Regions from separate parts of the Methylomonas albis genome, predicted to be linked through region 2. Evidence: predicted binding sites of a transcription regulator. Region 2 holds the regulator's gene; the other holds the start of a gene.
What was found. Region 2 encodes HrcA, which represses chaperone genes, less so after heat shock. Its sites were predicted from a motif close to TNTTAGCACTCNNNNNNNNNGAGTGCTAANA; they were not measured.

Region 1 (3,423 bases), 440 kb from region 2:
TCTAGCATGGTTTCACCGCGCCAGACGCCGACCGCAAACGTGATGGCCGCGCAGCCGATGATCACCCAGAGCAACAATTGACTAAACTGGCTCATCTTCAGCGTCAGGGGGGTTTCCAATGGCTCGGCACTGCCGATCAGCTTGTTGATACGACCGATCTCGGTGTCGTCGCCGGTACTGACGACGATAGCCAGCGCGCTGCCATAACTGACCAGCGTCGAGGAATAAGCCATATTGCCGCGATCAGCCAATAAGGTGGCTGTGGGCAGGGTTTGTGCCTGTTTTTTTACGGGTATGGATTCGCCGGTTAGGGCGGATTCATCGATTTTCAGTTCGCGGCTTTGCAACAGGCGCAGATCGGCAGGTACCTTGTCGCCGGATTGTAGAAATACCAAATCGCCGGGGACTAATTCCGCAGCGGCGATACTTCGGCGTTGGCCGTCCCGTAGCGCATTGCTACTGATGTTCAAGGTTTGAGCCAGGGCGTTAATGGCTTTCAGCGCATTGGCTTCCTGGATAAAGCCGATCACAGCGTTGATGATAACGACGCCAAAGATCACGCTGCTGTCGGTCCATTCTTCTAAAAACGCCGTGGTGGCGGCGGAAAGCAGCAAAATGTAGATCAAGGGCTGATTAAATTGTGCCAGTAACAAAAGCAATGGGCCCTTGCCGCGGCGAGCAGTCAAACGGTTTGCACCGCTGGTCGCTAGGCGTTTTTGCGCTTCGTCGCTGCTCAGGCCTTGACCCAGTTCTACGCCAAAATGCGTTAATACTGTTTCCGGTGTTTGGCTGTGCCAGTCGGCTTTCGGGTAATTGTCCATATGCTTGGATTAAGTGATTGAAAACGGCGGCGCGGCCGTCGGTTTAGAGCCAAATAAGTCAGCGGCTAAAGCTATGAGTCGACAAAGAATACTTTGTACTTGTTCCCTAAAAGGTATGGGGTTATAGTCCATTCCCGAGGTCTATGACCTCATTCTAAATTAAAATAAAAACAAATAGTTGGAGGTATTTATGGGCGGAGTTATCGAATTAGTGGTGTTGATGTTGATTATTGCCATCTTCGCTTTCGCACCGTTAGGGTATTTTATTTACATGTACACCATGAAGAATGGCGAACCGTTCGGCGACATCGAGCCGCACAGTGATAGCGATTCAGCGCTATTGAGAAATGTCAGCAAAGCCATTCTGATGGTTAAAGGCAAACTGGGAAGAAATTAATTACGCCTTATTTGCCAGCAATAGAAAGCCGGGTTTAGCCCGGCTTTTTTATGCGGATTAGCTTATTTCGAGCCGCAGCTTGGGCAATTTGGGTTTTTCTTCAAGCGCATGCTATGCCATTCCATACTCAGTCCGTCCAACAACAGCAAGCGGCCAGTCAATGTGGTGCCGGTGCCGACTATCAGCTTGATCGCTTCCATGGCCTGTATGCTGCCGACGATGCCGGTTATTGGCGCGATCACGCCATTGCGAGCGCAATTTTGCAATTCCTCGCCCTCGCTTTGATACAGGCAGTTATAGCACGGACTGTCGTCCAGACCGGGTGTAAACACGCTGACTTGGCCCTCGAAGCGGATCGCTGCACCGGAAACCAGCGGTGTCCGCCTTTCCACGCAAGCCTTATTGATGGCAAAGCGGGTGGTGAAATTATCGCTACAGTCCAGCACCACGTCGGCATTCGTCACTTCGTCAAGTAATTGCGCGCCGGCCAGGCGTTGCTTGTGAGCAAACACTTTTACGCCCGGATTAATTTTTTCCAGCGTCTGTTGGGTTGAAATAACTTTATCCAGCCCTATATCGGCTGTGTTGTGAGCAATCTGGCGTTGCAAATTGGTTAAATCGACCTGGTCGTCGTCATAGACAGTGATCTGGCCGATACCGGCCGCCGCCAGATACATTGAGGCAGGCGAGCCCAAACCGCCGGCACCGACGATTAACACTTTGGCATCGAGCAATTTTTGCTGCCCGGCAATGTCGATTTGCGGCAGCATGATTTGCCGGCTGTAACGGAGTAATTGTTCGTCGTTCATAGTTTGCATGAGTGGGGTGAGGCGCAGATGATGCCAAAGAGCTTGACAGAGTGCAAAAGCCGGATATTATTAGCACTCGTTGCTAGAGAGTGCTAATAAACTTGAGGCCGTTTAAAAGCTCGCTTCTTCTGCAAGGATGTAGTTGTTTTTTAAATAGCTTTATTAAGTTTTTAACCTTTAACTTTATCTACATTAAGGAGACATTGATGAAAATTCGTCCGTTACATGACCGTATCGTCGTAAAGCGCGTGGAAGAAGAAACCAAAACTGCTGGCGGCATCGTGCTGCCCGGTTCAGCCGCAGAAAAACCCAGCGAAGGCGAAGTTTTAGCGGTGGGTTCAGGTAAAACGTTAGATAACGGCCAAGTACGTGCCCTGGAAGTTAAAGTTGGCGACAGAGTGTTGTTCGGCAAATATTCCGGCACCGAAGTTAAAGTCGATGGCGAGCAATACATCGTCATGCGCGAAGAAGACGTCATGGGTGTTTTGGGTTAATCCCGATTCGTCCGACACCCCCTTTTTCAATTTAACCAATATCTCAGGAATAAGAAATGGCAGCAAAAGACGTAAAATTTGGTGGCGACGCACGGGCACTGATGGTGCAAGGCGTTAACGTTCTGGCTAACGCAGTAAAAGTTACTTTAGGTCCTAAAGGCCGTAACGCTGTGTTGGATAAAAGCTTTGGCGCACCAACCATCACCAAAGACGGTGTATCGGTTGCGAAAGAAATCGAATTGAAAGACAAATTCGAAAACATGGGCGCACAAATGGTAAAGGAAGTTGCCTCTAAAACTTCCGACGTAGCCGGCGACGGTACTACTACTGCAACCGTGCTGGCGCAATCCATCGTTAACGAAGGTTTGAAATCAGTCGCAGCGGGCATGAACCCAATGGACTTGAAACGCGGTATCGACTTGGCTGTTACCGTAGCGGTTGCAGCGATTCAAAAGGCATCAACCCCTTGCACAGACAACAAAGCAATCGCCCAAGTAGGTACTATCTCTGCAAACTCTGACGAGTCTGTGGGTAGAATCATTGCCGAAGCGATGGAAAAAGTCGGTAAAGAAGGCGTTATTACCGTTGAAGAAGGTACCGGTCTGGAAAATGATCTGGATGTGGTTGAAGGTATGCAGTTCGACCGTGGCTACCTGTCACCTTACTTCATCAACAAACAAGAAAACATGAGCGTGGAACTGGACGATCCTTTCGTGCTGCTTTACGACAAAAAAATCTCCAACATCCGCGAGTTGTTGCCGATTCTGGAAGGCGTGGCGAAATCAGGCCGTTCTTTGTTGATCATTTCTGAAGATGTCGAAGGCGAAGCCTTGGCCACTCTGGTTGTGAACAACATGCGCGGTATCGTTAAAGTGGCGGCTGTTAAAGCGCCTGGCTTCGGG
Region 2 (3,423 bases):
GAAGGTATCGCCATTGGTGGCCAATACTTCGAACTGGTGCTCGCCTTCGATTTCAGCGATTTCGATGATTGAAATATCGAAGGTACCGCCGCCCAAATCGTAAACCGCGATGGTGGTATCGCCTTTAGGCTTGTCCATACCAAAGGCCAACGCTGCTGCGGTCGGTTCGTTGATGATACGTTTTACGTCCAGGCCGGCAATCCGGCCGGCATCTTTGGTCGCTTGACGTTGCGAGTCATTGAAGTAAGCCGGCACGGTAATGACCGCTTCGGTCACTTCTTCACCCAAAAACGCTTCGGCGTCTTTTTTCAGCTTCATCAACACGCGTGATGACACTTCAGGTGGCGCCATTTTTTTACCGTGGCATTCTACCCAGGCGTCGCCGTTGTTGGCTTCCATGATTTTGTAAGGCACCATTTTGATGTCTTTTTGTACCGCATCTTCTTTGAAGCGGCGGCCGATCAAACGTTTGATCGCGAACAAAGTGTTTTCAGGGTTGGTTACCGCCTGACGTTTGGCGGACTGGCCGACCAACACTTCGTTGTCGCCTGTGAAGGCGATGATGGAGGGCGTCGTACGCGCGCCTTCGCTGTTTTCGATGACCCGCGCGGTGCCGTTTTCCAGTACTGCGACGCAGGAGTTGGTGGTTCCCAAATCGATGCCGATCATTTTGCCCATTGATATTCTCCAGACTTGAATAGGTAATAAATTAAAAAGTTGTTAGTGATATGTGGTTGATCGAATTAATTTCAAGCCTGCTCATCAATTTTTGCGCTATCGGCAGGCTTGTCGTCGGCTTTGGCGACTACCACCATGGCCGGACGCAGCAAACGACCGTTCAATACATAACCTTTTTGGAAAACGTTTAACACGGTATTGGGTTGGGCAGTGGCGCTTGGTTGCATCACCATGGCCTGGTGCATTTCCGGGTTGAACGGTTGGCCGGTGGGATCTACGGTCTCGATATTGAATTTGGCGAATACCGACTCGAATTGTTTGATGGTCAATTCACTGCCTTCGCGCAGTCTCACAATTTCCGGGCTATCGCCGGTCGCCGCTTGTAGGCCTAATTCCAGACTATCCAATACACTTAGCAATTCCTTGGCGAATTTCGCCAGCCCGTATTTACGTTCGTCATCCAAGTCTTTTTGTACGCGTTTTTTCAGGTTCTCCATTTCCGCCATGGTGCGAATCGCTTTATCCAGATTGGCGGCGGCTTGTTGTTGAGCTTGTTCCAACTGCTGTTGCAAGGCTTCCACAGTCAAACCTTCACCCGTAGCAGGCGCTTCGTTAGACTGTTCTTCGGCGTTAGCCGGATTAGTTTGTTCCAACACTTCGGCGATTAAATCGCTATCCGACTGTTGTTCGTGGCTTGACTGCTGATGACTCATTACTTACTCCATGGTTCTAAATTCTTTAGTTCGCCTAACGATAGGGCCATTTATTTGGGATTCAAGGCCGCGCCCAATAATTTTGCGGTCACGTCTACAAACGGAATGACTTTCTCATAGGCCATTCGCGTCGGCCCTATCACGCCCAACACGCCCACCACTTCGTCATTGACCGAATAAGGCGCCGTCACCAGACTGCAATGATCGAATGCGCTATAGCCGGACTCTTGGCCGATAAATATCTGCACGCCTTCCGTCTGCAAACATTGATCCAATAAATGGATCACGCCACGCTTTTGACTAAACGCTTCGAACAACTGTTTCAGTCGCTCCATATCCGACAGCTCGGAAAAGCCCATTAAATTGGTTTCGCCACTCAACACATAATCGTCGTTAGGCTGTTCGGTGAAGGTAAGCTGCGCCATGTTGACAGCGTCTATCATGCCCTGATTAACCTGCCGCTGATCCTGCTCCATTTCCTGAAGTATCAGATCACGGATTTTCGCCAAGCTACGACCGGAATAGACTGAATTCAAATAGTTGGCAGCCTGTTGCAATTCGGCGGGGCTAAACTGCTTATGGGTGTGGATAATTTTGTTATGTACTTCTTGATCGTCGGTGACGAAAATAACCAACACCCGAGTATTGGACATGGGCAGGAATTCGATATGCCGCAATGTAACGCTTTCCCGACGCGGCAATGTCACTACGCCGGCCATCCGCGTCACATCAGACAATAATTTAGAGGCCTTGCTCAGCACATCGCTGGCTTTATCCGCGTCGCCTTGCAAGCCGTGCTGCAAATGGTCCAATTCGCTGGATGCCAAAGGTTTGACCGTTAACAAACTGTCGACGAACAAACGATAGCCACTCACCGTCGGTACTCGGCCGGCCGAAGTATGCGGGGAATGTATCAAGCCCATCTCTTCCAGATCCGCCATCACATTACGAATACTAGCGGGGCTGAGCTTGAGTTGCGGATCTTTAGACAATATACGCGAACCAACAGGCTGGCCGTCCTGGATATAACGCTCAACCAAGGTTTTCAATAAATACAGCGATCTTTCGTTTAAATCTTGTCCGCCAGCCACTTCATCCCCCAAATTTCGTTAGCACTCGATATTGGTGAGTGCCAGAGAGCAAAGCTATCAGCTGGGTCCAGCGTTGTCAACGGCACTAACAGGCGATCAATAAACTAAGCTCCACCAGTCTACTCAGGGGCTTAAGGCCAAATCCCTGGAAACCCGACCACCTATCTTCAAAATCGCCCAAAAGCTGACCGCTGGCAATAAAAAACCCTGCAAGTCTTGCGACTTGCAGGGTTTTAGGCGATCTCGCGTTTAGTTATACGAACTCTATGACAAAAACCGATTTGAAGCACAAAGTGACCATAAATCGCTAGCGCTTGTGAACTCAAGCCCCTATTTGGGAGAAAGACAAAACATAGTAGCTGTAGTAGACGACGACAAAAAACAACAATACATTCAAAAGCTTTTCCACTCTAGTGTATTGCTCTTGTTGATATTTTTTACCACCTTTTATTCTCATTTTGTCCTCCTGTCTAATGAGACACCCTAAACTCAGAACCTGTCACTAAATTACTCGTAATAGTTGCCCGGTAATCGTTTAACGACTCATGCCATTACCGATCCAGGCGCCAGCTGCGGCGCCGATACCTGCACCTAGCGGATCTCCCCTGCTCATCTCATAACCTGCCGCACTGCCTAAGGCACCACCTAACAAGCCCTGGGTGGATCGCTGATCGTAACTGTTGTAACGCGGTGCGGGCTGTGGTGTCTGGACATACGCCCGCTCAACCTCGCCATAATGAGCGTGATGTTTGTGATGACCGTGCCCGTGCCCGTGACCATCAGCCAAGGCCAATGGCGAAACCAGCAAACTCATTGCAACAATACTTGTCAGTCTGAACATAAAAAACGCCTTCTCCGGAGAATAATTCAGTTACGAATTGATTCTAGAAGGCATTGTTTAAGTCTTGATGAGGAACAGATTAAGAACAGATGAAGTCGGC

Region 1: groES (co-chaperone GroES) is a predicted target of HrcA. The motif match lies at 2,095-2,125, and genes of this name have one in related genera.

The regions. Positions count from the first base shown of each region.
Region 1 is NZ_JACXSS010000001.1:4,269,446-4,272,868, reverse strand. It holds gene EBA_RS19485 (cation-transporting P-type ATPase) at 1-821, opposite strand, end outside; gene EBA_RS19480 (hypothetical protein) at 1,012-1,218, shown strand; gene EBA_RS19475 (HesA/MoeB/ThiF family protein) at 1,281-2,027, opposite strand; gene groES (co-chaperone GroES) at 2,234-2,521, shown strand; gene groL (chaperonin GroEL) at 2,578-3,423, shown strand, end outside.
Region 2 is NZ_JACXSS010000001.1:3,831,157-3,834,579, forward strand. It holds gene dnaK (molecular chaperone DnaK) at 1-678, opposite strand, end outside; gene grpE (nucleotide exchange factor GrpE) at 750-1,391, opposite strand; gene hrcA (heat-inducible transcriptional repressor HrcA) at 1,442-2,482, opposite strand; gene EBA_RS17650 (hypothetical protein) at 3,018-3,323, opposite strand.